DNA from 3 places in the Brevibacterium sp. Mu109 genome. Region 2 is predicted to be linked to each of the others. Evidence: riboswitches for the same ligand, from Rfam matches in the RefSeq annotation. Region 2 holds a riboswitch; each other region holds the start of a gene.
What was found. Region 2 has a riboswitch for thiamine pyrophosphate ahead of thiM (hydroxyethylthiazole kinase). Riboswitches for the same ligand answer to the same signal wherever they lie in the genome.
Positions count from the first base shown of each region.

Region 1: another riboswitch for thiamine pyrophosphate. It lies ahead of thiO (glycine oxidase ThiO); the one in region 2 lies ahead of thiM (hydroxyethylthiazole kinase).
Region 3: another riboswitch for thiamine pyrophosphate. It lies ahead of BSP109_RS06755 (ECF transporter S component); the one in region 2 lies ahead of thiM (hydroxyethylthiazole kinase).

Region 1 covers NZ_FXZF01000023.1:42,914-49,600, reverse strand. Annotated here, with positions in the region: partial or broken gene BSP109_RS13280 (ISL3 family transposase) at 1-668, opposite strand, end outside; gene thiE (thiamine phosphate synthase) at 979-1,686, opposite strand; TPP riboswitch at 1,730-1,830, shown strand; gene thiO (glycine oxidase ThiO) at 1,817-3,016, shown strand; gene thiS (sulfur carrier protein ThiS) at 3,046-3,285, shown strand; gene BSP109_RS13260 (thiazole synthase) at 3,297-4,187, shown strand; gene moeB (molybdopterin-synthase adenylyltransferase MoeB) at 4,184-5,437, shown strand; gene BSP109_RS13250 (SDR family oxidoreductase) at 5,488-6,270, opposite strand; gene BSP109_RS13245 (acyl-CoA reductase) at 6,353-6,687, opposite strand, start outside.
Region 2 covers NZ_FXZF01000011.1:108,442-115,128, reverse strand. Annotated here, with positions in the region: gene guaB (IMP dehydrogenase) at 1-1,419, shown strand, start outside; gene BSP109_RS08640 (MFS transporter) at 1,483-2,883, shown strand; gene BSP109_RS08635 (acyl-CoA thioesterase II) at 3,109-3,915, opposite strand; TPP riboswitch at 4,094-4,218, shown strand; gene thiM (hydroxyethylthiazole kinase) at 4,206-5,054, shown strand; gene BSP109_RS08625 (thiamine phosphate synthase) at 5,054-5,887, shown strand; gene thiD (bifunctional hydroxymethylpyrimidine kinase/phosphomethylpyrimidine kinase) at 5,920-6,687, shown strand, end outside.
Region 3 covers NZ_FXZF01000008.1:104,078-110,764, forward strand. Annotated here, with positions in the region: gene BSP109_RS06740 (hypothetical protein) at 1-232, opposite strand, end outside; gene BSP109_RS06745 (energy-coupling factor transporter transmembrane protein EcfT) at 328-1,083, opposite strand; gene BSP109_RS06750 (ABC transporter ATP-binding protein) at 1,080-2,639, opposite strand; gene BSP109_RS06755 (ECF transporter S component) at 2,636-3,289, opposite strand; TPP riboswitch at 3,316-3,427, opposite strand; gene BSP109_RS06760 (CinA family protein) at 3,532-4,023, opposite strand; tRNA gene BSP109_RS06765 (tRNA-Met) at 4,236-4,309, opposite strand; tRNA gene BSP109_RS06770 (tRNA-Thr) at 4,337-4,409, opposite strand; gene BSP109_RS06775 (hypothetical protein) at 4,483-5,847, opposite strand; gene BSP109_RS06780 (hypothetical protein) at 5,844-6,687, opposite strand, start outside.

The DNA of each region.
Region 1 (6,687 bases), on a different contig from region 2:
GTCTGCGATTGGGCGGCCAGCCAGGTCTTGAAGACCTTCTTCGATCGGCCCTCAACGATGTCCAGCAGGCGGGAGGGACCGGTCTTGTCGCGGATCGGGGTGAGATCGATGATGACAGTGACGAACTTGCTGCCGAACGGGGTATGCCGCCACACATGCTCATCGACCCCGAGGACCCGGACACCGTCGAACCTGCTGGGGTCATCGACCAGCAGCTGTTGGCCGGTGGCGAGGATCGCGGTGTTGACGGTGTGCCACGCTGCGCCCAGGCCCGCAGCGATGCGGCTGATGGACATCCTGTCGATGACGAGGCATTTCAGCGCCCACAGCACCGCCGACCTTGACAGCTTCGCCCGCGGTGCGGCGATCCGGGTGAGGTCTTCCCGCCAGACGCGTGCGCAGGTCGGGCACCGGTAGCGGCGGACGCGCACGTGCAGGAGCGTGGGTCGCCAGCCGAGCGGGACATGGACAAGCCTGCGCACCGCGGTTCCGCGGGGGACGCCTTCCGTGCCGCATTCTCGGCACCAGGAGTCGGGATCGTCGGTGGTGGCGCGGCACTCCAAGACTGCTTGATCGACATCGATAGCTTGTCCTGTGATAGTCACGGCGTGGGTGTCGAGGAGGCAGAACGCGTCAAGATCGGGGGTCGTGAAGCTAGGCTTGCCCATGTCGAGGTCTTCCGGATGGAGAGTGTGAGAACTTCCATCTTCAGGGAGGCCTCGACGTCTACCCCGGCAGCGACACGGACGGATCCCCGGCACCAGGCTGTACACCCTCAATTACGAAGAGCCGCTTTCTGCTTCATCACTCCGGTGAGTGAATCGCATTGTGGGTTTTGTCCGGACAACCGACGACGGATTCGCTCAGTTGAGCGCGAGGAGGAGGCCTCGAACCATTCCACGTCGTGAGTGTCGCGTCCCGCTGAATGGAGGCACTGTCGCCGGAGCGAACTGCGACTGTGCGTGGCTGGAGTCGTGACTACCGAAGGGCTGCGCGGAGGCGGCGGGCGGCGGCTTCCGGGTCGTCGGCCTGGGTGATCGCCCGGACGACGACGATCCGCTGTGCGCCGGCGTCCAGGACTTGGCGCAGACGCTGCTCGTCGATCCCGCCGATCGCGAACCACGGCTTCGCGGGGTCCTCGTTGGTGACGCGGTCTGCATCGTTATTCTCCGCATGTGCGACGTCTTCGACGAAGCTCAGTCCGGTGGCCTTGCGGCCCGGCTTCGTGGGGGTCTCCCAGATCGGCCCGGTGCAGAAGTAGTCGACGTCCGGGTCGAGCCGTGCCGCCTGGGCCTGCTCGACCGTGTGCGTCGACCGGCCGATGGCGACCTCGTTGCCCAGCAGCTTGCGGGCCTGGGCGGGGGTGAGGTCCTGCTGGCCCACATGGAAGACATCGGCGCCGATGAGGGAGGCGACGTCCGCGCGGTCGTTGACCGCGAAGAGCTTCCCGTGCGCGCGAGCCGCACGAGCGAGGATCTCCAGTGCTGCGAGTTCATCGGCGGTGCCGATCGACTTGTCGCGCAGCTGGATGATGTCGACGCCGCCGGCGTACGCGGCGTGGAGGAAGCTCTCCAGATCTCCGGGGCCGGTGCGAGCATCCGTGCACAGGTAGAGGCGAGCGGTGGCGATGCGCGCGGCCCTAGCCTGCGCGTCCTCCCCAGCGGGGGCGTCTGTATGATGGCTCACGATCCACGAGTGTAGTCACGACGATGCACGCACTCGTGGGGATCGCGAACTCTGCGGGAGCCCTACGGGGCTGAGAGGGCCCCAGCGCCGACCGTCGAACCTGATGCGGGTCATGCCGCCGAAGGGAAGGATGAGAGCAGTGGAACCGTCGCACCCGGATGCGCCACGCAGCGATGTCGTCATCGTCGGCGCGGGGGTGATCGGCCTCGCCACAGCTTGGCGTCTGCGTGAGCGCGGACTGTCCGTCTCGATCGTCGACCCGGACCCGGGAGGAGCGGCCTCCCGTGCCGCGGCGGGGATGATCGCCCCGGCCAGTGAGGTCCAGTACCAGCAGCACGCCCTGTACCCGCTCATGCGCAAGGCCGCGTCCAACTACCCGGACTTCGTCGCCGGAGTCCAGGCGGCCTCGGGCCACGACGTGGGCTACCGCCGGACGGAGACCCTCGTGTGCGCCGGCACCCCAGCGGACCGGCAGGGCTTGGCCGAGCTCCGCGAGCACCAGAACGCGCACGGGATGGAGGTCGACGCGCTCACGGTCCGTGAGGCGCGCGCGCTGGAGCCGGCACTGTCTCCCCGGTTGGCGGGGGCTTTCCGTGCGGTGGGCGACCACCAGGTCGACCCGCGCAGGCTGGTGGCGGGTCTGATTGCGGCATTGTCCTCGCGGGAGCATCGCGCGCACGCCACGCTCGTCACGCAGGCGGCTGTCCGGCTGTGTGACGACGGCGGGGGAGTCGAGCTGGCGGACGGCTCCCGGATCGCCGCGAGGCACACGATCCTCGCGACCGGCCTGGGCAGCGACCTGTTCGCCGGCCTGCCCGCCTCCCCGGCGGCCGTGCTGCGACCGGTGCATGGCGACATCCTCCGCGCGCGGCTGCCGGACGGCGCCGCGCCGCTCCTCGAGCGCACGATCCGCGGCGTCGTGAACGGTGTGCCGGTCTATCTGGTGCCGCGGGCCGACGGCGAGATCGTCATCGGGGCGACCTCGCGCGAGGACGACCTGGCGGGCGCGAGTGCGGGCGGTGTGTACCGACTGCTCCGTGATGCCCAGACGCTCGTCCCTGCGGTCTGCGACCTGGAACTGGTCGAGGTCATGGCCCGTGCTCGGCCGGGCACCCCGGATGACGTGCCGCTGCTGGGACGACTGCGCGACGGCGATGGTGCCGAGGCACCCGGCCTCATCCTCGCGACCGGCGGCTTCCGGCACGGAGTGCTCCTCGCACCTCTGCTCGCGGATGCGGCCGCGGCGCTCGTCACCGGTGATTCTCGGGGGCCCGACCTCACAGGCGTCCTGCGAACCACCGACCCGTACCGCTTCCACCCGACAGATTGACCCTGGACACCGCTCAGGAAGGACCTTTCATGCCCACCCTCGCCGTCAACGGGGCCGCGCATCCGATCGAGGATGACGCCTCACTCCTGGACCTCGTCGCCCAGACGATCGATCGACCGCTCACTGCGGACGGCACACCGGCGGACGGCGGGCGCCTGGGTGTCGCCGTCGCCCTCGACTCCACCGTCGTCCCGCGCAGCCGCTGGCAGCACACGCGCCTGGTCGACGGCCAGACCGTCGAGATCATCACCGCGATGCAGGGAGGCTGAGAGCCGTGACGATGGCGACTCAGACGACGGCGGACATCCCCACGGACACCGGGGACTCGCTCACCATCGACGGTGTCGAACTCACCTCACGCCTCATCACCGGCACCGGCGGGATCACCTCTCTGAGCGTCCTCGAGGAGGCGCTGCTGGCCTCCGGCACAGAGCTCACCACCGTCGCGATGCGGCGCTACTCGAAGCAGGCCGGCGACTCGCTCTTCGCCCTGCTGGAGCGCAATGGCATCCGCATCCTGCCGAACACCGCCGGTTGCTACACCGCACGCGACGCGCTGCTCACCGCAGAGCTGGGTCGCGAAGCCCTGGAGACGGACTGGGTGAAGCTCGAGGTGATCGCCGACGAGGAGACGCTCCTGCCCGATGCCGTCGAACTCATCGATGCGACGGAACGCCTGGTGGCGGAGGGCTTCACAGTGTTCGCCTACACCTCCGACGACCCCGTGGTCGCGCAGCGGCTCGAGGACGTGGGAGCCACCGCGGTCATGCCGCTGGGCGCGCCGATCGGCACCGGCCTGGGCATCCTCAACCCGCACAACATCGAGCTCATCGCCTCCCGCGCGCAGGTGCCGATCATCCTCGACGCGGGGATCGGGACGGCCTCGGATGCGGCGCTCGCGATGGAACTGGGTTGCGATGCAGTCCTCCTCGCCAGCGCGGTGACCCGCGCGCAGAATCCGGTCCTCATGGGCCGGGCGATGAAGGCCGCGGTCCAGGCGGGACGGCTGGCCGCGCAGGCGGGGCGGATACCCGCTCGCAGGCATGCGCTGGCGTCATCGCCCGCGGACGGGCTCATCGATCCGATCGGCGCTGTGGGGTCGACGGGCGACGCGAACGCGGCCGTCGGCGGGATCCCGCGCGGTGACTGGCCGGAGGTGGGGCAGCCGTGAACGCCACCGTGCAGTCGAGTGCGCTGCCTCCGCTCGTCGAGCCGGGGCCGGAACTCACGGTCGAGGAGATCGAGCGCTACTCCCGCCACCTCACCCTCGAACAGGTGGGGGAGACCGGCCAGCGTAGGCTGAAGAACGCCCGCGTCCTTGTCATCGGAGCTGGCGGACTGGGAGCGCCCGTCCTTCATTACCTCGCTGCCGCCGGGGTGGGGACGATCGGGATCGTCGACGACGACCGCGTGAGCGTCTCCAACCTGCAGCGGCAGGTCCTCCACGGGGTCGAGGACGTGGGCGACCTGAAGACGGAATCGGCTGCTCGGGCGCTCGCCCGCCTCAACCCGCTCGTCGCGGTCCAGCAGCACCCGGTGCGGCTGAACGCCCAGAACGCCCGGGACATCGTCGCGGGCTACGACCTCGTCCTGGACGGGGCGGACAACTTCGGAACCCGGTACCTCGTCTCTGACGCGTGCGCGCTCGAAGAGGTTCCGTGCGTCTGGGGATCGATCCTGCGGTTCGAGGGGCGCGTGAGCGTGTTCTGGTCCGGCCGCGGTCCCACGTACCGCGACCTCCACCCGGAGCCGCCACCCGCAGGTGAGGTCCCCAGTTGCGCGGAGGGTGGCGTACTGGGCATGCTGCCGGGGACCATCGGCTCCGTCATGGCGGCCGAGGCCGTCAAGCTTCTCACCGGGATTGGGGAGCCGCTAGTGGGGCGGCTGCTCCTCCACGACGCGCTCGCCATGACGTGGCGCGAGCTGCGCGTCGTCGCAGACCCCGCGACCCCGTCGGTGACGCGAGTGTCCGACGGGACATTGGACGCGGACGGCCCTGGTGCGTGCGAGCGAGCGCCGGGAGCACCGGGTGAGCCGGGAGCGGAAGCGGAGACGACCTCGGCGGCGAGGGACGATGCGGTCACCGCAGGTGAGCTCGCAGCGATGCTGGACCGGCGCGCTGCGGGGCGTGCGGAGTTCGCCCTCATCGACGTGCGCGAGGACTGGGAGCGCCGCCTGGTCAGCATCCCCGGTGCTGTCCCCGTCGCACTCGACGCACTGCTGGACCACGGGATCGAGGCACTGCCGGCAGAGGCCCGTGGAGTGCCAGTGGTCCTGCACTGCAAGTCCGGGGGTCGATCGGCACGAGCGCTGGCGCGTCTCCAGCCGAACTTCGCGTACCGGGAGGAGACGGTGCGCCACCTGGACGGGGGAGTCCTCGCCTGGGTGCGCGACGTCGCACCGCACCTGCCGGAGTACTGAAGGCGGCATCGACCAGGCAGGTCGCAGAGTCCGTCGTCGTGCACGCCCCGTCACCGCATGACGAGTCCTCCGTCGACGAACAGGCACGCCCCGGTCACGAAGCCCAACCAGTCTGAGGTGAACGCCAGCACGGCGCCGGCCACGTCCTCGGGCTCGGCCAGTCGACGCAGGGGAGTGGCGGCCTCGAGCCCGTCCCGCAGCTGATCGTCCGTGCCCACCGCGGCACCGGTCGACGGCACCAGCCCCGGCGCCACGCAGTTGACCGTCACCCCCAGCGGCCCCAGCTCTGCGGCCATTGCCCGCGACCACCCCAGCAGCGCGGATTTCGCGGTCACGTACTCCGGGTAGGGGACGCCCGGACGCTCGATGAGGTCGGAGAGCACGGACACGATGCGCCCGCGCCCGTGCCCCGTGAGGTCAGGCAGCGCGGCCTGCGTGACCGCGTGCGCGGCACCCACCGCCGCGTTCACCTGCGCGGTGTAGTCCTCGACACTCAGATTCCACGCGGCACGCCGTCCCCGGGGATCGAACTGGAATCCGGCCAGCGCATTGTGGACCACGATGTCGATTGGCCCCAGCTGCTCTCGGGTCTCTTCGACCAGTCGCCTCGCCGCGGCCGGATCCGTCACGTCCGCAGCGATCACGATCCCGCGACCGCCTGCCGCCTCGACATCCGCGACGACCCTTTGGGCGGACTCCGTGTCGCGCAGGCAGTTGATCGCGACATCCGCTCCGTGCTGCGCGAGACCGCGAGCGATGGCCGCCCCGATCCCGCGGCCCGAGCCGGTCACGAGCGCCGTCCGCCCCTCCAGCATCCGACTGGTTCCCAGCATTCTGTCTCCTATACGTCCCATGCGCGCAGCGGCCCCGCCAGACTCGCGGTGGCCGTCAGCCGTGTTGTCGTCAGCGCTGCCGTCATCCGCCGGACCGGTCGTCCGGGTCGTAGAGGTCGAGCTCCACATCTACGGATGGCTCGAGGTCCGTCCACGTCACGAGGTCGCCCAGCCCCGGTCGCCCGTCGTGGTGCCAGCCAGCTGCTGGCGCTCCCATCCGGCCCAGCGCGGCGATTCGATCCACGCCGGATGCCGCCAGCACCTCTGCGAACGCCTCCGTCCTGGCCGGTGCGCAGGCCAGGCCTGCCGACTGCACGATGCGCGTCACCCCGGCCAGGCCGCGACCGATCGCCGCCGGTTCGGTCACGGGGATGAGGCGCACGAAACGTCCCAGCGGGGACGCTTGGAATGGTGCAT
Region 2 (6,687 bases):
TCGGAGGCCTCCACCGCGACGCGGGTGACGCGAGAGCTCGAGATCAACATCCCGCTCGTGTCCGCTGCGATGGACACTGTGACGGAATCCCGCATGGCGATCGCCATGGCGCGGATCGGCGGTCTGGGCATCATCCACCGCAACCTGTCCAAGGAGGACCAGGCCGAGCAGGTGGACTACGTCAAGCGCTCCGAGTCCGGGATGATCGACAACCCGGTGACGATCACGCCGGACCGCACCCTGGCTGAGCTCGACGAGATCTGCGGCCAGTACCGCATCTCCGGTCTGCCCGTCGTCGACGGGGGCGGCGTGCTGCTCGGCATCATCACGAACCGCGACCTCCGCTTCATCCCTCGGAACAAGTTCGCCTCTGCAACCGTCGGCGAGTTCATGACCAAGGCTCCGCTGCACACCGCGAAGGTGGGCGTCGAGCCGGACGAGGCCTACGCGGTCCTGCGCGAGCACAAGATCGAGAAGCTCCCGCTGGTCGACGACGACTACGTGCTGCGCGGCCTCATCACCGTGAAGGACTTCGTCAAGAGCGAGGAGTACCCGCTCGCGGCGAAGGACGGCCAGGGCCGCCTGCTCGTGGGTGCGGCGGTCGGCTTCCACGGCGACGCGTACGAACGCGCGGGCTTGCTCGCGGAGGCAGACGCGGACGTACTCGTCGTCGACACCGCGAACGGTCACGCCCGCGGAGTCACGGAGATGATCCGGACGCTCAAGTCCGACCCCGCGTTCCGTGACGTCCAGATCATCGGCGGCAACGTCGCGACGACCGAGGGAGCACAGGCGCTCATCGACGCGGGTGCCGATGCCATCAAGGTCGGCGTGGGCCCGGGCTCCATCTGCACGACGCGCGTCGTCGCGGGTGTGGGCGTCCCCCAGGTCACGGCGATCCACCTCGCCGCGCAGGTGGCGCGCAAGGCCGGGGTCCCGGTGATCGGCGACGGCGGACTCCAGTACTCCGGCGACATCGGCAAGGCACTGGTCGCCGGTGCGGACGCCGTCATGCTCGGTTCGCTGTTCGCCGGCACCGCGGAGAGCCCGGGTGAGCTCCTGCTCATCAATGGCAAGCAGTTCAAGGGCTACCGCGGCATGGGCTCACTGGGAGCGATGGCACCGCGCCAGGGACAGTCGTTCTCGAAGGACCGCTACTTCCAGGCTGATGTTGCGGCGGATACGGACCTCATCCCCGAGGGCATCGAGGGCCGGGTCGCCTACCGCGGACCGCTGCGGCAGGTGGCCAACCAGCTGACAGGCGGGCTCCGCCAGACGATGTTCTACGTGGGTGCGCGGACGATCCCGGAACTCAAGCAGCGGGGCCGCTTCGTGCGCCTCACGGCTGCGGGTCTCAAGGAGAGCCACCCGCACGACATCCAGATGACGGTCGAGGCGCCGAACTACCACTCGAACTGACTCGCGCTCCTCCCCTGCACCCCGGCCGTCTACTCTGCGCCGGGGGTAGGGGAGGATGATCGCATGACTCCTTCCCCGGCGCCGGGTCGCCCCACGCGGTATCTGCCGGTGCTGCTGATCTTCGTCGCCGTGTTCATCGCGGCGATCAACCTCCGTGCAGGCATCGCGTCGCTGGGCGCCGTGCTCGACGGGGTGCTCACCTCGTTCGGCGCCGGCGGCCGGCTGGCGGGTGTCGTCACGGCGATGCCCGGCTTCTTCTTCGCCGTCATGGGGCTCGCCGCTGTGCCCCTGGCCTCACGCTTCGGGCTGAGCAAGATGCTCACGTGGGGCATGGTGCTCACGCTCATCGGCCTGGCGGCCCGGCCGTGGGTGGGCGAGTTCTGGCTGTTCATCGCGCTCACCGCCTGCGTGGTCGTCGGCATCGCGCTCGCCAACGTGCTGCTGCCCGCGTGGATCAAGAATCACGGCGGGCGGAACATCATCGCGCTCATGACGATCTACACCTCGGTACTGGGTCTCTCCGGGGCGCTGGGTCCCCTGAGCGCCCTCCTCTTCCACGGCGATGACGCGTGGCGGGGCGCGCTGTTCGTCTGGGCGATCTTCGCCGCCGGCCAGGTCGTCGTCTGGGTGGTCATCGCGGCGCGCACCGGTTTCGACTTCCCCTCGCTCGCGCGGACGCGTGTGGTGCCGGAGGTTCCCGAGGCGCCAGAGACTGCCGAGGCGACAGAGATTGCCGAGGTACCGAAGACTCCCGAGGCGCCTGCGACAGTCGATGCGTCCGCGACTCCCGAGGTGCCGGGCGGCTCGGATGCCGCTACCGCCTCGGCGTCGGTATCCGATTCCACCCCGCCGGCGCGCGCCCGCGCGTCACTGTGGCGGGCACCCACCGCCGTGTTCCTCATGCTGTTCTTCGGGCTGCAGTCGATGAACGCGTATTTCCAGATGGGGTGGCTGCCGCAGGTCTACATCGACAACGGCGTGTCGGCGTCGGTCGGATCCGTGGCGCTGGCGCTCGTCGGCGCGCTCAACATCATCGGCGGACTCACGATGCCCACGATCATCGACCGATCACGCTGGCTCGCGATCTATCCAGTCGTGTTCTCCGTGTTCGCGGCCGCGGGCTACCTGGGGCTGTACCTCGCCGCGGACACGTGGCCGCTGCTGTGGGCGTTCCTGCTGGGGCTGGGCGGCTTCTGCTTCCCCACCGCGATCGCTCTCATCCCCGCGCGCAGCCGGACCCCACTGGTCACGGCCCGCGTGTCCGGCTTCGTCCAGCCGTACGGCTACTTCGTGGCGGCCGCGGGCCCGCTGATCGTCGGTGTCGTGTACGGCGCGACGGGGGAGTGGTCGGCGATCCTGCTGGGGCTGGTCGCCGCGACAGTGCTCATGGCGATCGTCGGCTACCGTGCCAGCCGCCGCGGCTTCATCGACGACGAGCTCGAGGCCGGAGCAGGGGCGGTCTAGCAGCCACCCTGACCCGGATCTGCCGAGCCGCCGCCCGGATCTGTCGGCCACGAGCACCGCGACCGCAACCGCGACCCACCAGCTTTCATCAGACCGCATAGGAAAGAAGTCGTGCGACCTGATGAAAGCTGGTGGGTCGCGCGGGTGACGACGGTCGCGCCCCGCCGGGTCGCCGGAGTCGCGCCCCGCCGCCCCGTCAGAACTGCGGCCCGTCAGCGCTGCGGCTCAGTCCTTCTTGGTCGGGCGGAACAATGTCTCCTGCGCGATCGTCGCCAGATGCGCGCCATCTTCCGCGCCCAGCCGCCCTCGGTACAGCCCACGACCATGGGTCACGGCCTCGGGGTGCAGGTCCATGAGCACCCACCCGTTCATGTCGACGTTCCGGTGGAACCACACGGCGTGGTCGAGGCTCGCATCCGACGTGAAGTCATCCGTGTTGTACGCGCCCACACCGGACGAGATGTCCGACAGGTACGTCAGCGCGCACTGGTGCAGCAACTGTGATTCGCCCAGGTCCTCCGTGCAGCGCGCCCAGAAGCGCAGCGGGTAGTCCTTCGCGGCGTAGACCTGCTCCGTGGTCCGCGCTTCGAAGCCGAACATCCGCGGAAGCGTGGAATGCGTGCCCATCGGCGCCTCGGCGACCGGCAGCGGATCGCCGTACTCGGGGCTCTCCACCGGGTGGGCGAACGACGCGGACATGCTGAAGATGACCTTGCCCTCCTGCAGCGCAACGACGCGGCGTGCGGAGAACGACCGGCCGTCGCGGTCACGGAACACCTGGAGGACGGTGGGCTTGGCCGCGTTGCCCGGGCGCAGGAAGTAGCCGTGCAGGGAATGCGGCTTCCGCGCCGCCTCGACGGTGAGTCCCGCCGCCATGAGCGACTGCGCGGCGACCTGTCCGCCGTACAGGGCGTAGGGCTCTTCGAAGACGTAGCCGGCGCGATAGATGTTCGTGTCGATCTCTTCGAGCGACATCATCTCAGTGAACGACCCGTCCATCGGGGCGGCGTGGGAGAACTGGACTTCCGGCATGGAGCCTCCGATCAGCAGGTGAGGACACATGCGTGGCATGTGCAGGGCGTCACCTGATCCTAGGCGGACGCTTCCCGTGGGCGATCCCCCACCCCGATCCACCGTCGCTCAGCCACCCCACACGCTCATCCTCACACGCCCACCCCACACGCAGCCGGCCAGCAGTTAGACTGCTCGGACATGTGACATGGGGTGCCCCACCTCGCGCGCCGCACCTGCGGTGCACGGCGGGAAGGGCTGAGACCACACCCACCGAACCTGCTCTAGTCAGTACTAGCGAAGGGATCGTCATGACGACAGTCGACGTCGCCGCACACCTCCGTACGATGCGCGCCCAGGTGCCGCTCGTCCAATGCATCACCAACACCGTCGTGCAGCAGTTCAGTGCGAACGTGCTGCTGGCGGCCGGGGCCTCGCCCGCGATGCTGGACCACGAGGCGGACGCCGCCCAGTTCGCCCGCATCGCGAACGGCATCCTCGTGAACTTCGGCACCGCGACCAGCCACCAGCTGCTCGCCGCCGATGCCGCGACCGCAGCCGCCGCAGAATCGGACACGCCCTGGGTGCTGGACCCCGTGTCCTTCGGCGGTGTCGCCCACCGCACCCTGCACATCCGCCGCCTCGCCTGGTCCCATCCCACCTGCATCCGCGGCAACGCCTCGGAGATCTCGGCACTGGCTGGTGCGGGCGCCGGAGGACGGGGCATCGAATCCACGGACGAGGTCGACGCGATCCTCGACCACGCCGGTCGCCTCGCCACCGACACAGGCGCGATCATCGCCGCCTCCGGCCCGCGTGACGCGATCATCGACACCCACCCGGACGATTCGGGCCGCCTCCTCCTCGCCCGCGTGGCAGGCGGCTCCCACCTCATGCCGCTCGTCGTGGGCACCGGATGCTCGCTCGCGGCGCTCACTGCGGCCTACCTGGGTGCCGTCACACCGGAGCGGGCCCAGGACCGCTTCGCCGCCGTCGTGACCGCGCACGTCCACTTCGCAGCCGCGGGTGCGGTCGCCGCACGCACCGCCGAGGCCCCCGGCTCCTTCGCCGTCGCCTTCCTCGACGCCCTGCACACGGTGTCGGAGGACGACCTCGCCGCAGTCGACGTCACGGTCGAGACCGTGGAAAGGACACACTGATGACCAGCCCCACCCCCGTGCTGCCCGCGCGTCTGGCTCCGTACGACTGGAGCCTGTACCTCGTCACCGACACCGCGCAGTGCGCCGCTGCCGGCCGCACTGTCCCGCAGACCGCTGCCGAGGCCGTCGCCGGCGGAGTCGGGATCGTCCAGATCCGCGACAAGCACGCCTCCGACGCCGAGGTCGCCGCACTCACCCGCGACACCATCTCCGCGATCCGGGCCACCGGACGGTCGATCACTCCGGTGGATGTCTCCGGGTCTGACGCCGCACCCGGTCCAGGCGCCGCATCCGGATCGGGCAGCAGACCCGGCCCGGGCGTGACCCCCGCAGCATCGTCCGAACGTCCCGTCGCAGTCTTCGTCGACGACCGGCTCGAGGTCGTGAAGTCACTTCGCGCCGAGGGCCTCGACGTCCACGTCCACGTGGGCCAGACCGACGAACCGGTCGAGGACGTCCGCGCGGTCCTGGGCCCGGACCCTCTCGTCGGGCTGTCCGCCGGCAGCCCCGCCGAGTTCTCCGTCGCCGGCTCCCTGCGCGACGAGACGACGGGAGCCGCGCTCGTCGACCTCGTGGGCATCGGTCCGGTGCACGACACGACGACCAAGCAGGGCGCACCCGCGGGGATCGGCCCCGAGCGCACCGCCGCCCTGGCGTCCATCGCCGCAGAGATGGGACTGCCAGCCGTCGCGATCGGCGGGATCACCGCGGACCGCGCCCCCGCACTGCGCGACGCTCCGCTCCTGGGCATCTGCGTCGTGTCCGCGATCTGCACAGCCGAGGATCCCCGCGCTGCGGCGAACGCCATCCGCAGCTCCTACCTCGCCGCCTGACTGAGCGTCCTCGCTCCACCCGAAAGGCCTCTATGACCTCGCCTGTGCCAGCGTCAGTGCCCGTGCCTGCCCACTCCCGCCCGCCTGTCGCCCTGTCGATCGCGGGGACGGACCCCTCCGGAGGCGCCGGCATCCACGCGGACCTCAAGGCGTTCACCGCTCGCGCCGTCTACGGCACGACGGTCATCACCGCCCTCGTCGCCCAGAACACGCACGGCGTCAGCCGCGTCTACCCGATCGACACGGACTTCGTCGCCGATCAGTTCGACACCGTGCTCGAAGACATGCCGGTCGACGCGTCCAAGACGGGCATGCTGGGGTCCCGGGAGCTCGTCGAACTCGCTGTGGACCGTGCCTCACGGACCCGCGACGACGGGCGCTCCCACCTGGGCTTCCTCACCGTCGACCCGGTCATGGTCGCGACGTCGGGGCACCGCCTCCTCGAGAGCGACGCGGTGACCGCGGTGCGCGATCTGCTCACTCCGGTCGCCCAGCTCATCACACCCAACCTCCCGGAGGCCGCCCTGCTGCTGGGCGACGACGTCGCCGAGGCCACAGACGTCTCCCAGCAGCGTGCCCAGGCCATCGAGCTCGTCCGCCGAGGCTCCCGCGCCGTCCTCCTCAAGGGCGGCCACATGGACGGCGACCGGCTCGTCGACGTGCTCGCGGTCGCGGCGGCGACCGGGACCTCGGCGGCGGCAGCGGCCTCGGGAGAGTGGGTCCAGGACGGCGACGTCGTCCTCCGCGAGTTCCACCACCGGCGGATCGCGACCCCGCACACGCACGGGACCGGCTGCACG
Region 3 (6,687 bases), on a different contig from region 2:
CCGCACCCCAGTCGGAGGTGTGCCAGTCCCAGCGCCGCCACCGCGGGCTGACGCCCCGCGCACGTTCCGTGAGGATCCGCTCGAGGGTCGCCGTCGCGTGGGCGAGTCCGTCCCAGCCCGCGTAGAGGTCGTCCATGTGGACGAGTCGCGCACCGTCCGTCTGCGCGAGAGACTCCGCCAGCGTCGTCTTCCCCGCGCCCGAGGTGCCGTCCACCAGGATCAGTCGGCCCACCGGAGCCTCCCGGGACGACGGCCCGTCCGCATCCGTCGGATGCTCCGGTCGCGCATCCGGTTCCGGTCGCGGCTCCGCCCCTGGACCCGCCCGCGTCATGCGCCCCCGCCGGAGCCGACGAGTCTGAACGTCCCGGTCGCCAGGGCGAGGCCCACCGCGGCCAGCGCGACGCCCAGCGCGGCCGCGACGACGACCGCGTCACGCCGGGTGAGCCGGGATTCCCTGGCCCACGTGCGCTCGCCGCTGCCGAAGGCGCGTGCCTCCATCGCGGTCGCGAGCATAGTCCCGCGCCGCATCGCCGTGACGAGCAGTGCGAAGGCCAGGGCGAGACCGCCTGCCGGCGAGCGGGTGTCCGACAGGCCTCGGGCGCGGCGTGCCTGTGCCAGCGACCGGTGGTCGGCGGCCAGCACCCCGGCCAGGCGGACGGCGGCGAGCGCGCCCAGGACGAACCGGGCCGGCAGGCGGGCGATCTGGGCGAGCGCATCTGCGAGGCGGGTGGGGTCGATGCCGACGAGCGCGACGAGAGTGGGCACCCCGATCGCCAGCACGCGCACGGTGATGGCGAGCGCGAGCTCGATCGAGTTGTCGCTCACCGTCACCAGCCACCACGTGAGGTGCACCGTCCCGCCCGGTTCCGCGTAGAGGAGCATGCTCAGCCCGCTGAGCGGTGCGGCCAGAAGCAGGGGCCACGTGCGCTTCACGATCGTCGCCGGGGTGATGCCCAGTGCGGTGAAGAGCACCAGCCAGATTCCCAGCGCGGCGCCTGCGCTCACGATGTCGACGCTGGTGAGCAGGGGCAGCGAGTACAGCACGGCGGCGACGCAGAGTGCCAGCGGGTTCACTCCCGTCATGCTCGCACCTCCTGTGCGGCAGACTGCGACTCCAGCGGGGCCGCCTCCAGATGGAATCGCCGGTCGCCCAGGACGCGGACGTAGTCCTCGTCGTGGGTGACGGACACCGCTGCACCGCCCGCGTCGACATGGGCCGCGACGAGCCCCGCCAGCTCCGTCCAGGTCGTGCGGTCCTGCCCGAAGGTCGGCTCGTCGAGGACGAGGACGCGCGGCGCGGTGGCGAGCACGGTCGCGACCGACAGGCGACGCTGCTCGCCGCCGGAGAGCGTGTAGGGGTGGGCCTGTGCCAGGTGCGTGAGGCGCAGGCGCTCGAGGAGCTCATCGACGAGCGCGCTCTGCTCCCGGGCGCGGACCAGTCGGGGTCCGACGGCGAGTTCCTCGCGCACGCTGCGGGTGACGAACTGGTGCTCGGGTCGCTGGAAGACGGTGCCGATCCGCGTGAGGAGCTGCCTGGCCCTCCACCGGTGGGGGTGCGGAGAGCGGGTCCCGCGGGCGAGCTGCGCAGACGCTCTGACCTCTCCTGCCAGCGGTGCGGTGAGACCGGCGAGCGCGAAGGCGAAGGTCGTCTTCCCGACCCCGTTCGGGCCGGTGACGACGAGCGACTCCCCTGCCCGCACCTCGAGGTCGAGGTCCTCCCGCACAGCGCTGCCTCCGTGGCCCACGGCGACACCAGCCGCCGTGAGGAGCGGGGGATCCGCCGGGCTCGGCGAGGCGGGCGACAGCGGACCCGGCCCGACCGGAGACCGCGGGGGCGGCTGGTCGGGTGACGAGGGCCTCGGCAGCGGTGGCGTCCGCGGCACGTGCGGACGGGAGCCGGGCACCCACACGCCTGCGGCCTCGAGCGCGGAGCCTGCGCGGGCGAAGACCGCGTCCGGCGGACCGTCCGCGATGAGCCCGCCGGCCGGTTCGAGGACGACGACGCGGTCGACGAGGCCCAGCCATTCATCGACGCGGTGGTCGACGACGACGAGCGTCGTGGAGGTCTGCGCGACCGCCCGGCGGACCTCGGCCGCACCGTCGTGGTCGAGGTTCGCGGTCGGCTCGTCCAGCAGGAGGAGGCCCGGGCTCATCGCGAGCACGCCGGCGATCGCGAGTCGCTGGCGCTCTCCCCCGGACAGGTGCGCGGTCGGCCGGTCGAGGGGATGGCGGAGGCCCACGGCGTCCAGTGACCGGGTGACGCGTCGCCAGATCTCGTCCCGCGGCACGGCGAGGTTCTCGCAGCCGAAGGCGACGTCATCGCCCAGCACGGGGAGGATCGTGTTCGCCTCCGGGTCCTGGAGGACCAGTCCCGCGCGCCCCCGCTGGTGGGCGGCGGGGACTCCGTCGAGGGTGAGCGCGCCGGTCTCCACCCCGTCCTCGGTGTCGCCCAGGATCCCTGCGAGCCCCGCCAGCAGCGTGGACTTGCCGGCCCCGGACGGGCCCAGCAGCAGAACGCGCTCGCCCGGTTCGATGACCAGGTCCAGTCCGGCGACGGCGGGGTGACGACGGGATGCGTGCCGCCAGCCCCACCCGGAGGCGACGATGCGTGCGGGACGGGAGGTGCCGGGCGCGCTCACGCGAGCCCCCTCACCTCTCGTCCGGCGGCGAATCGATCCAGGGCGCCGGTGCGGGCGAGCGCCCGCGTGAGCGCCCACCCGGTCAGGCCCGCGAGCACCGCGCCGGACACGACGAGGCTCACCAGGTAGATGACGAGGAACTGGGTGCTCATCTCGATGTTGCCGGAGAGGAACAGCTCCAGCGTCCACGCGAAGAGTGCTGCGCCGATCCCGGCGAGGACGGCTGTGCCCACGCCGAACCGGCGGTAGCGGCCCAGGAGGAGGATCAGCTCAGCGCCCAGGCCCTGTGCGATGCCGGAGTACACGGTCTCCACGGCCCACTGGCTGCCCAGGAGCATCGAGACGACGGCGGCGAGCAGCTCGACGAAGAGTGCCGCTCCCGGCTTGCGGATGATCAGGCCGCCCAGGACGCCGCCCAGCAGCCAGACGCCGGCGACGAGGCCGCCGAAGCCCGGTGTGAGTGCGTCGAGCGCCATGAAACCGGCGTAGCCCGCGAAGTTCCAGAAGGTGAAGAGCAGTCCGATGACCACGCCCAGGACGGCCGCGATCACGATGTCGAGGGTCCTCCACCGGAAGCGGGTGGGTGCGTGGGCCGCCGCGCGGGCAGGGGCGGGCTCGGTCGAATGGGTGTGCGTCTGTGAATGCGTCATCGCGCAGTGCCTTTCGTACGACAAACGGCACGGGTGAAGAGTCTCCCTTGCGCCGGCATTATCCGGTTCAGGTTCGACGGTCGAGGGCTCGACGCCCTCCTCTCAGCCTGGATCCGCCAAGCTCCCGTGTGCGGCTCATCGTAGCCCAGATGTCATCGCACACCCGCACTGCGACGCACGGCGCCCCACATCCAGTGAGTGCGAACTGGACCAACGGCAGCCCGAACGGGGCCGGGTCGTACTCAGTCGAGCTTCGCGGCCTCGCGCTCCAGCAGGAGAAGCGCGGCCTTCTCGGTCTGGGCGAGCACGTCGATCGGGTCGCCTGAGAAGCGGTGGAGCTCCGTGTGGACCTCACCGCGCACGGACACGGCGATCCACGTGGTGCCGGGCGCCTGTCCCTCCAGCGAGTCGGGTCCGCCGGCACCGGAGGCGGCGATGCTCGCGGACGTGCCGAGCAACGCGGCGAAGTTGCGGGCCATCACCGTCACGGCGTCTTCGGAGACGACCGGGCCGGGAGCGACGTCGAGCACCAGATGCTTGACCTCTGACCAATAGCAGACGATCGCTCCCGCGAACCACTCCGAGGAGTTCGGTGCGGCCGCAAGCTGGTTCGCGATCTTCCCGCCGGTCAGCGATTCCGCGACCGCGACGGTGAGACCGCGCTCCGTGAGCTCGCGCGACAGCCGTGCTGCGATCTCCGCGGCTTCGTCTTCGCGCTCCTCGTAGTCCGCCATGGTCTCCCTTCTCCGCGCCTCGCTCGGATTGTCACGCGTCGCGCTGTCAGCCGCTGCGCTCTCGGCCCCCTCACATCCATTGAGTGCGAACTGGTCCACAACTGCGCCGAACGAGGCCGGATTGCACTCATTCGAAGCGGGCGTGCCCACAGTGCCCCGCAGACGAGAAGAACCCCTCACCGGATCCTGTCCGGTGAGGGGTTCTTCTGCTGTAGCGGGAGGGGGGCTCGATCCCCCGACCTCACGATTATGAGTCGTGCGCTCTAACCACCTGAGCTACCCCGCCACACGCAGACTGCGCGGAGCCCACGAGAGCCCCAAAAGGGAATCGAACCCTTGACCTTTTCCTTACCATGGAAACGCTCTGCCGACTGAGCTATTGGGGCAACGAGTGGTAACTCTACACAGGCGCCAGACCGTTTGCAAAGCCGGAATCCGCCAGTGTGACAGACCCCGCATTCACCCTTTCACCCGCGCTTCCACGACCGCGTCGACCAGGTCCTCCTGCGTCCCGCCGTACAGGGTGCTGGCCCACACGGTGTCCCTCAGGACATAGGGCTTCCCGGCGACGGAGAGCCACTGCAGCGGGTTGTCGTTCCCCGCATCGTGGACGCATTTCGCACACGCGGGAAGGGTGATCGTGCCCTCCCGCCCTGCGACGTCCGCATCGATCGTCTTCTTCGCCTGACCGTGCCGGGGGTCGATGCTGCACAGCTCCTGCGACGGGGCCCCGCCACCGGTCTTCCGCGCACCCAGGCGGAACCGCCCCCGGTCGCCCTTCCGGCCGGAGCCGATGGAGGCCTCCGCACGCGACACCGCGGACTCCGCGATCCCCATGAGCACCATCGCGCCGGCGAGGTCGTCCTCCTGCGAATCTGCGTCGTCTGCGATCCTGCGCGCCTGTCCGTAGGCGTCGAGGCCGTGCTCCACGAGATCGGCGGTCTCCCTGTCGATGCCGTCGGTCTGGAGCTTCTCCAGCCGCTCGACGACATCGAGCGCATCGTCGCCCAGCGCCCTGCGCATGGCTCCGCGATCCGCCGCGGCGGCTGCGCGCGCGACCGCCTTGGGGATCCGGTAGCGCTTCCTCTTCGCCCCACGCGGGATGAAGAACCACAGCGCGGCCGCCACGACGGCGATCAGCCCGACTGCGATCACGAAGGACCGCATCGGGTACACGGTGATCTGGTACTGGATCCAGCGCCACGTGCTGTTGTCGCCGGAGGACACATTCGTCACGGGCTCCGGGTCCTGCAGCCGCTCCAGTCCGGTCCGCAGCTGCACCAGCACCGAATCGGACCGCGCCCCTGACATCGACGTCGAATAGAACTGCGACTCCAGCAGGCGGGTGCGGTCCTCGTCAGGCGCGACCACCTCGACCGCCGGCATGTATCCGCCCTCGCCCACCACCATGACGACGAACTCCTCACCCGGCAGCACGTCCGCGAGCAGCTGCGCCACAGTCGTGTCCTGCTGGAAGTCCAGTGCCGAGTCGAAGACGATGTAGGTGGGCACCTCGGCCTCGTCCTGGAGCTCCCGCAGCTCCTCGAACCCACCGCCGTAGAGATCCACCGACCCCTCGTCCGCGATCAGCGACTCCTCCTCGAGCTGCGTCGCATACGTCTGGACCGTGCCCAGCAGGGATCCGGAGTCGTCCGTGCCACCGGCGGCGGAGAGGACGACCGCGGCCGAGGTCCCCAACACTGAGGTCGCCGTCACCGAAGCTCCCGTCACCGGCGTCGCCGAGGCGGCACCGGCGGCCAGACCGCCGCCGGCCACTCCGAGCACCACTGCCGTCCCCGCCACCCTCATCGCCAGCCGTGTCATCGTCTGCTCCTCTTCTGCTTCCCGGACGTCCGGCCGCTCCCGCCTGCGGCACGCTTCCGCGTGCCGGAGCCCGATCTCTTCTTCGCCTTCGCGGTCGGGTCCGTCCGGTCGACGACCAGGCCACGGCAGAGCACGCCGACGACGATCACCGCGAGCGCGGCGCCGATCGCGCCCATCAGTGTGCGCACCCAGGTGCGGTTCTCCCACTCTGCGGTGTCCGGAGCCGGCATGAACTCCGCCTCGTCCTCGTCGTCCGAGTCACTGAGCCCTCCGCTGACTCCATCGTCGGGGATCCACGAGACCTGGGACGCCCACCTCAGCTGTCCCAGCGCCTCGTCGGTCACCGTGGCATCCGCGTCGAACTGCGGACGCTCCGGCGAGCCTCCCCGATAGTCGTCCCGGATCCCCGCCGCCACGAGCTCCGCACTGCGGTAGTCGAGGACCACCGCCAGCGCGCCGTCCGGCAGGGCGTCCGCGATGAGATCCTCGGTGTCGGCGGAATCGACCACGCCGGTCGTCGCGGAGTCCAGACCGATGACCCGGACCTCACGGCCCAGCTCGTCGGCCACGGAGTCCGCGGCGTCGCCGATGTCAGCGAGTCCCACCCCGACGAGGCCTGCGCGGGACAGCGGCGTGACCGCGGGACCGTCGGCAGAGTCCGCCACGAGCTCCGCGATCACCTGCTCCTGCGCCGCGGCCGGATCGGCGACCAGCGACCCGGGTGCGCCGAGCTCCGCCGAATACACCTTCTCCATCTGGTCTGCGTCGTGCAGCCCGCCCACGATGCCCGCGACGAGCGCGGCGATGGCCGCGATCCCCAGCAGTGCCGTCCGTGCCCAC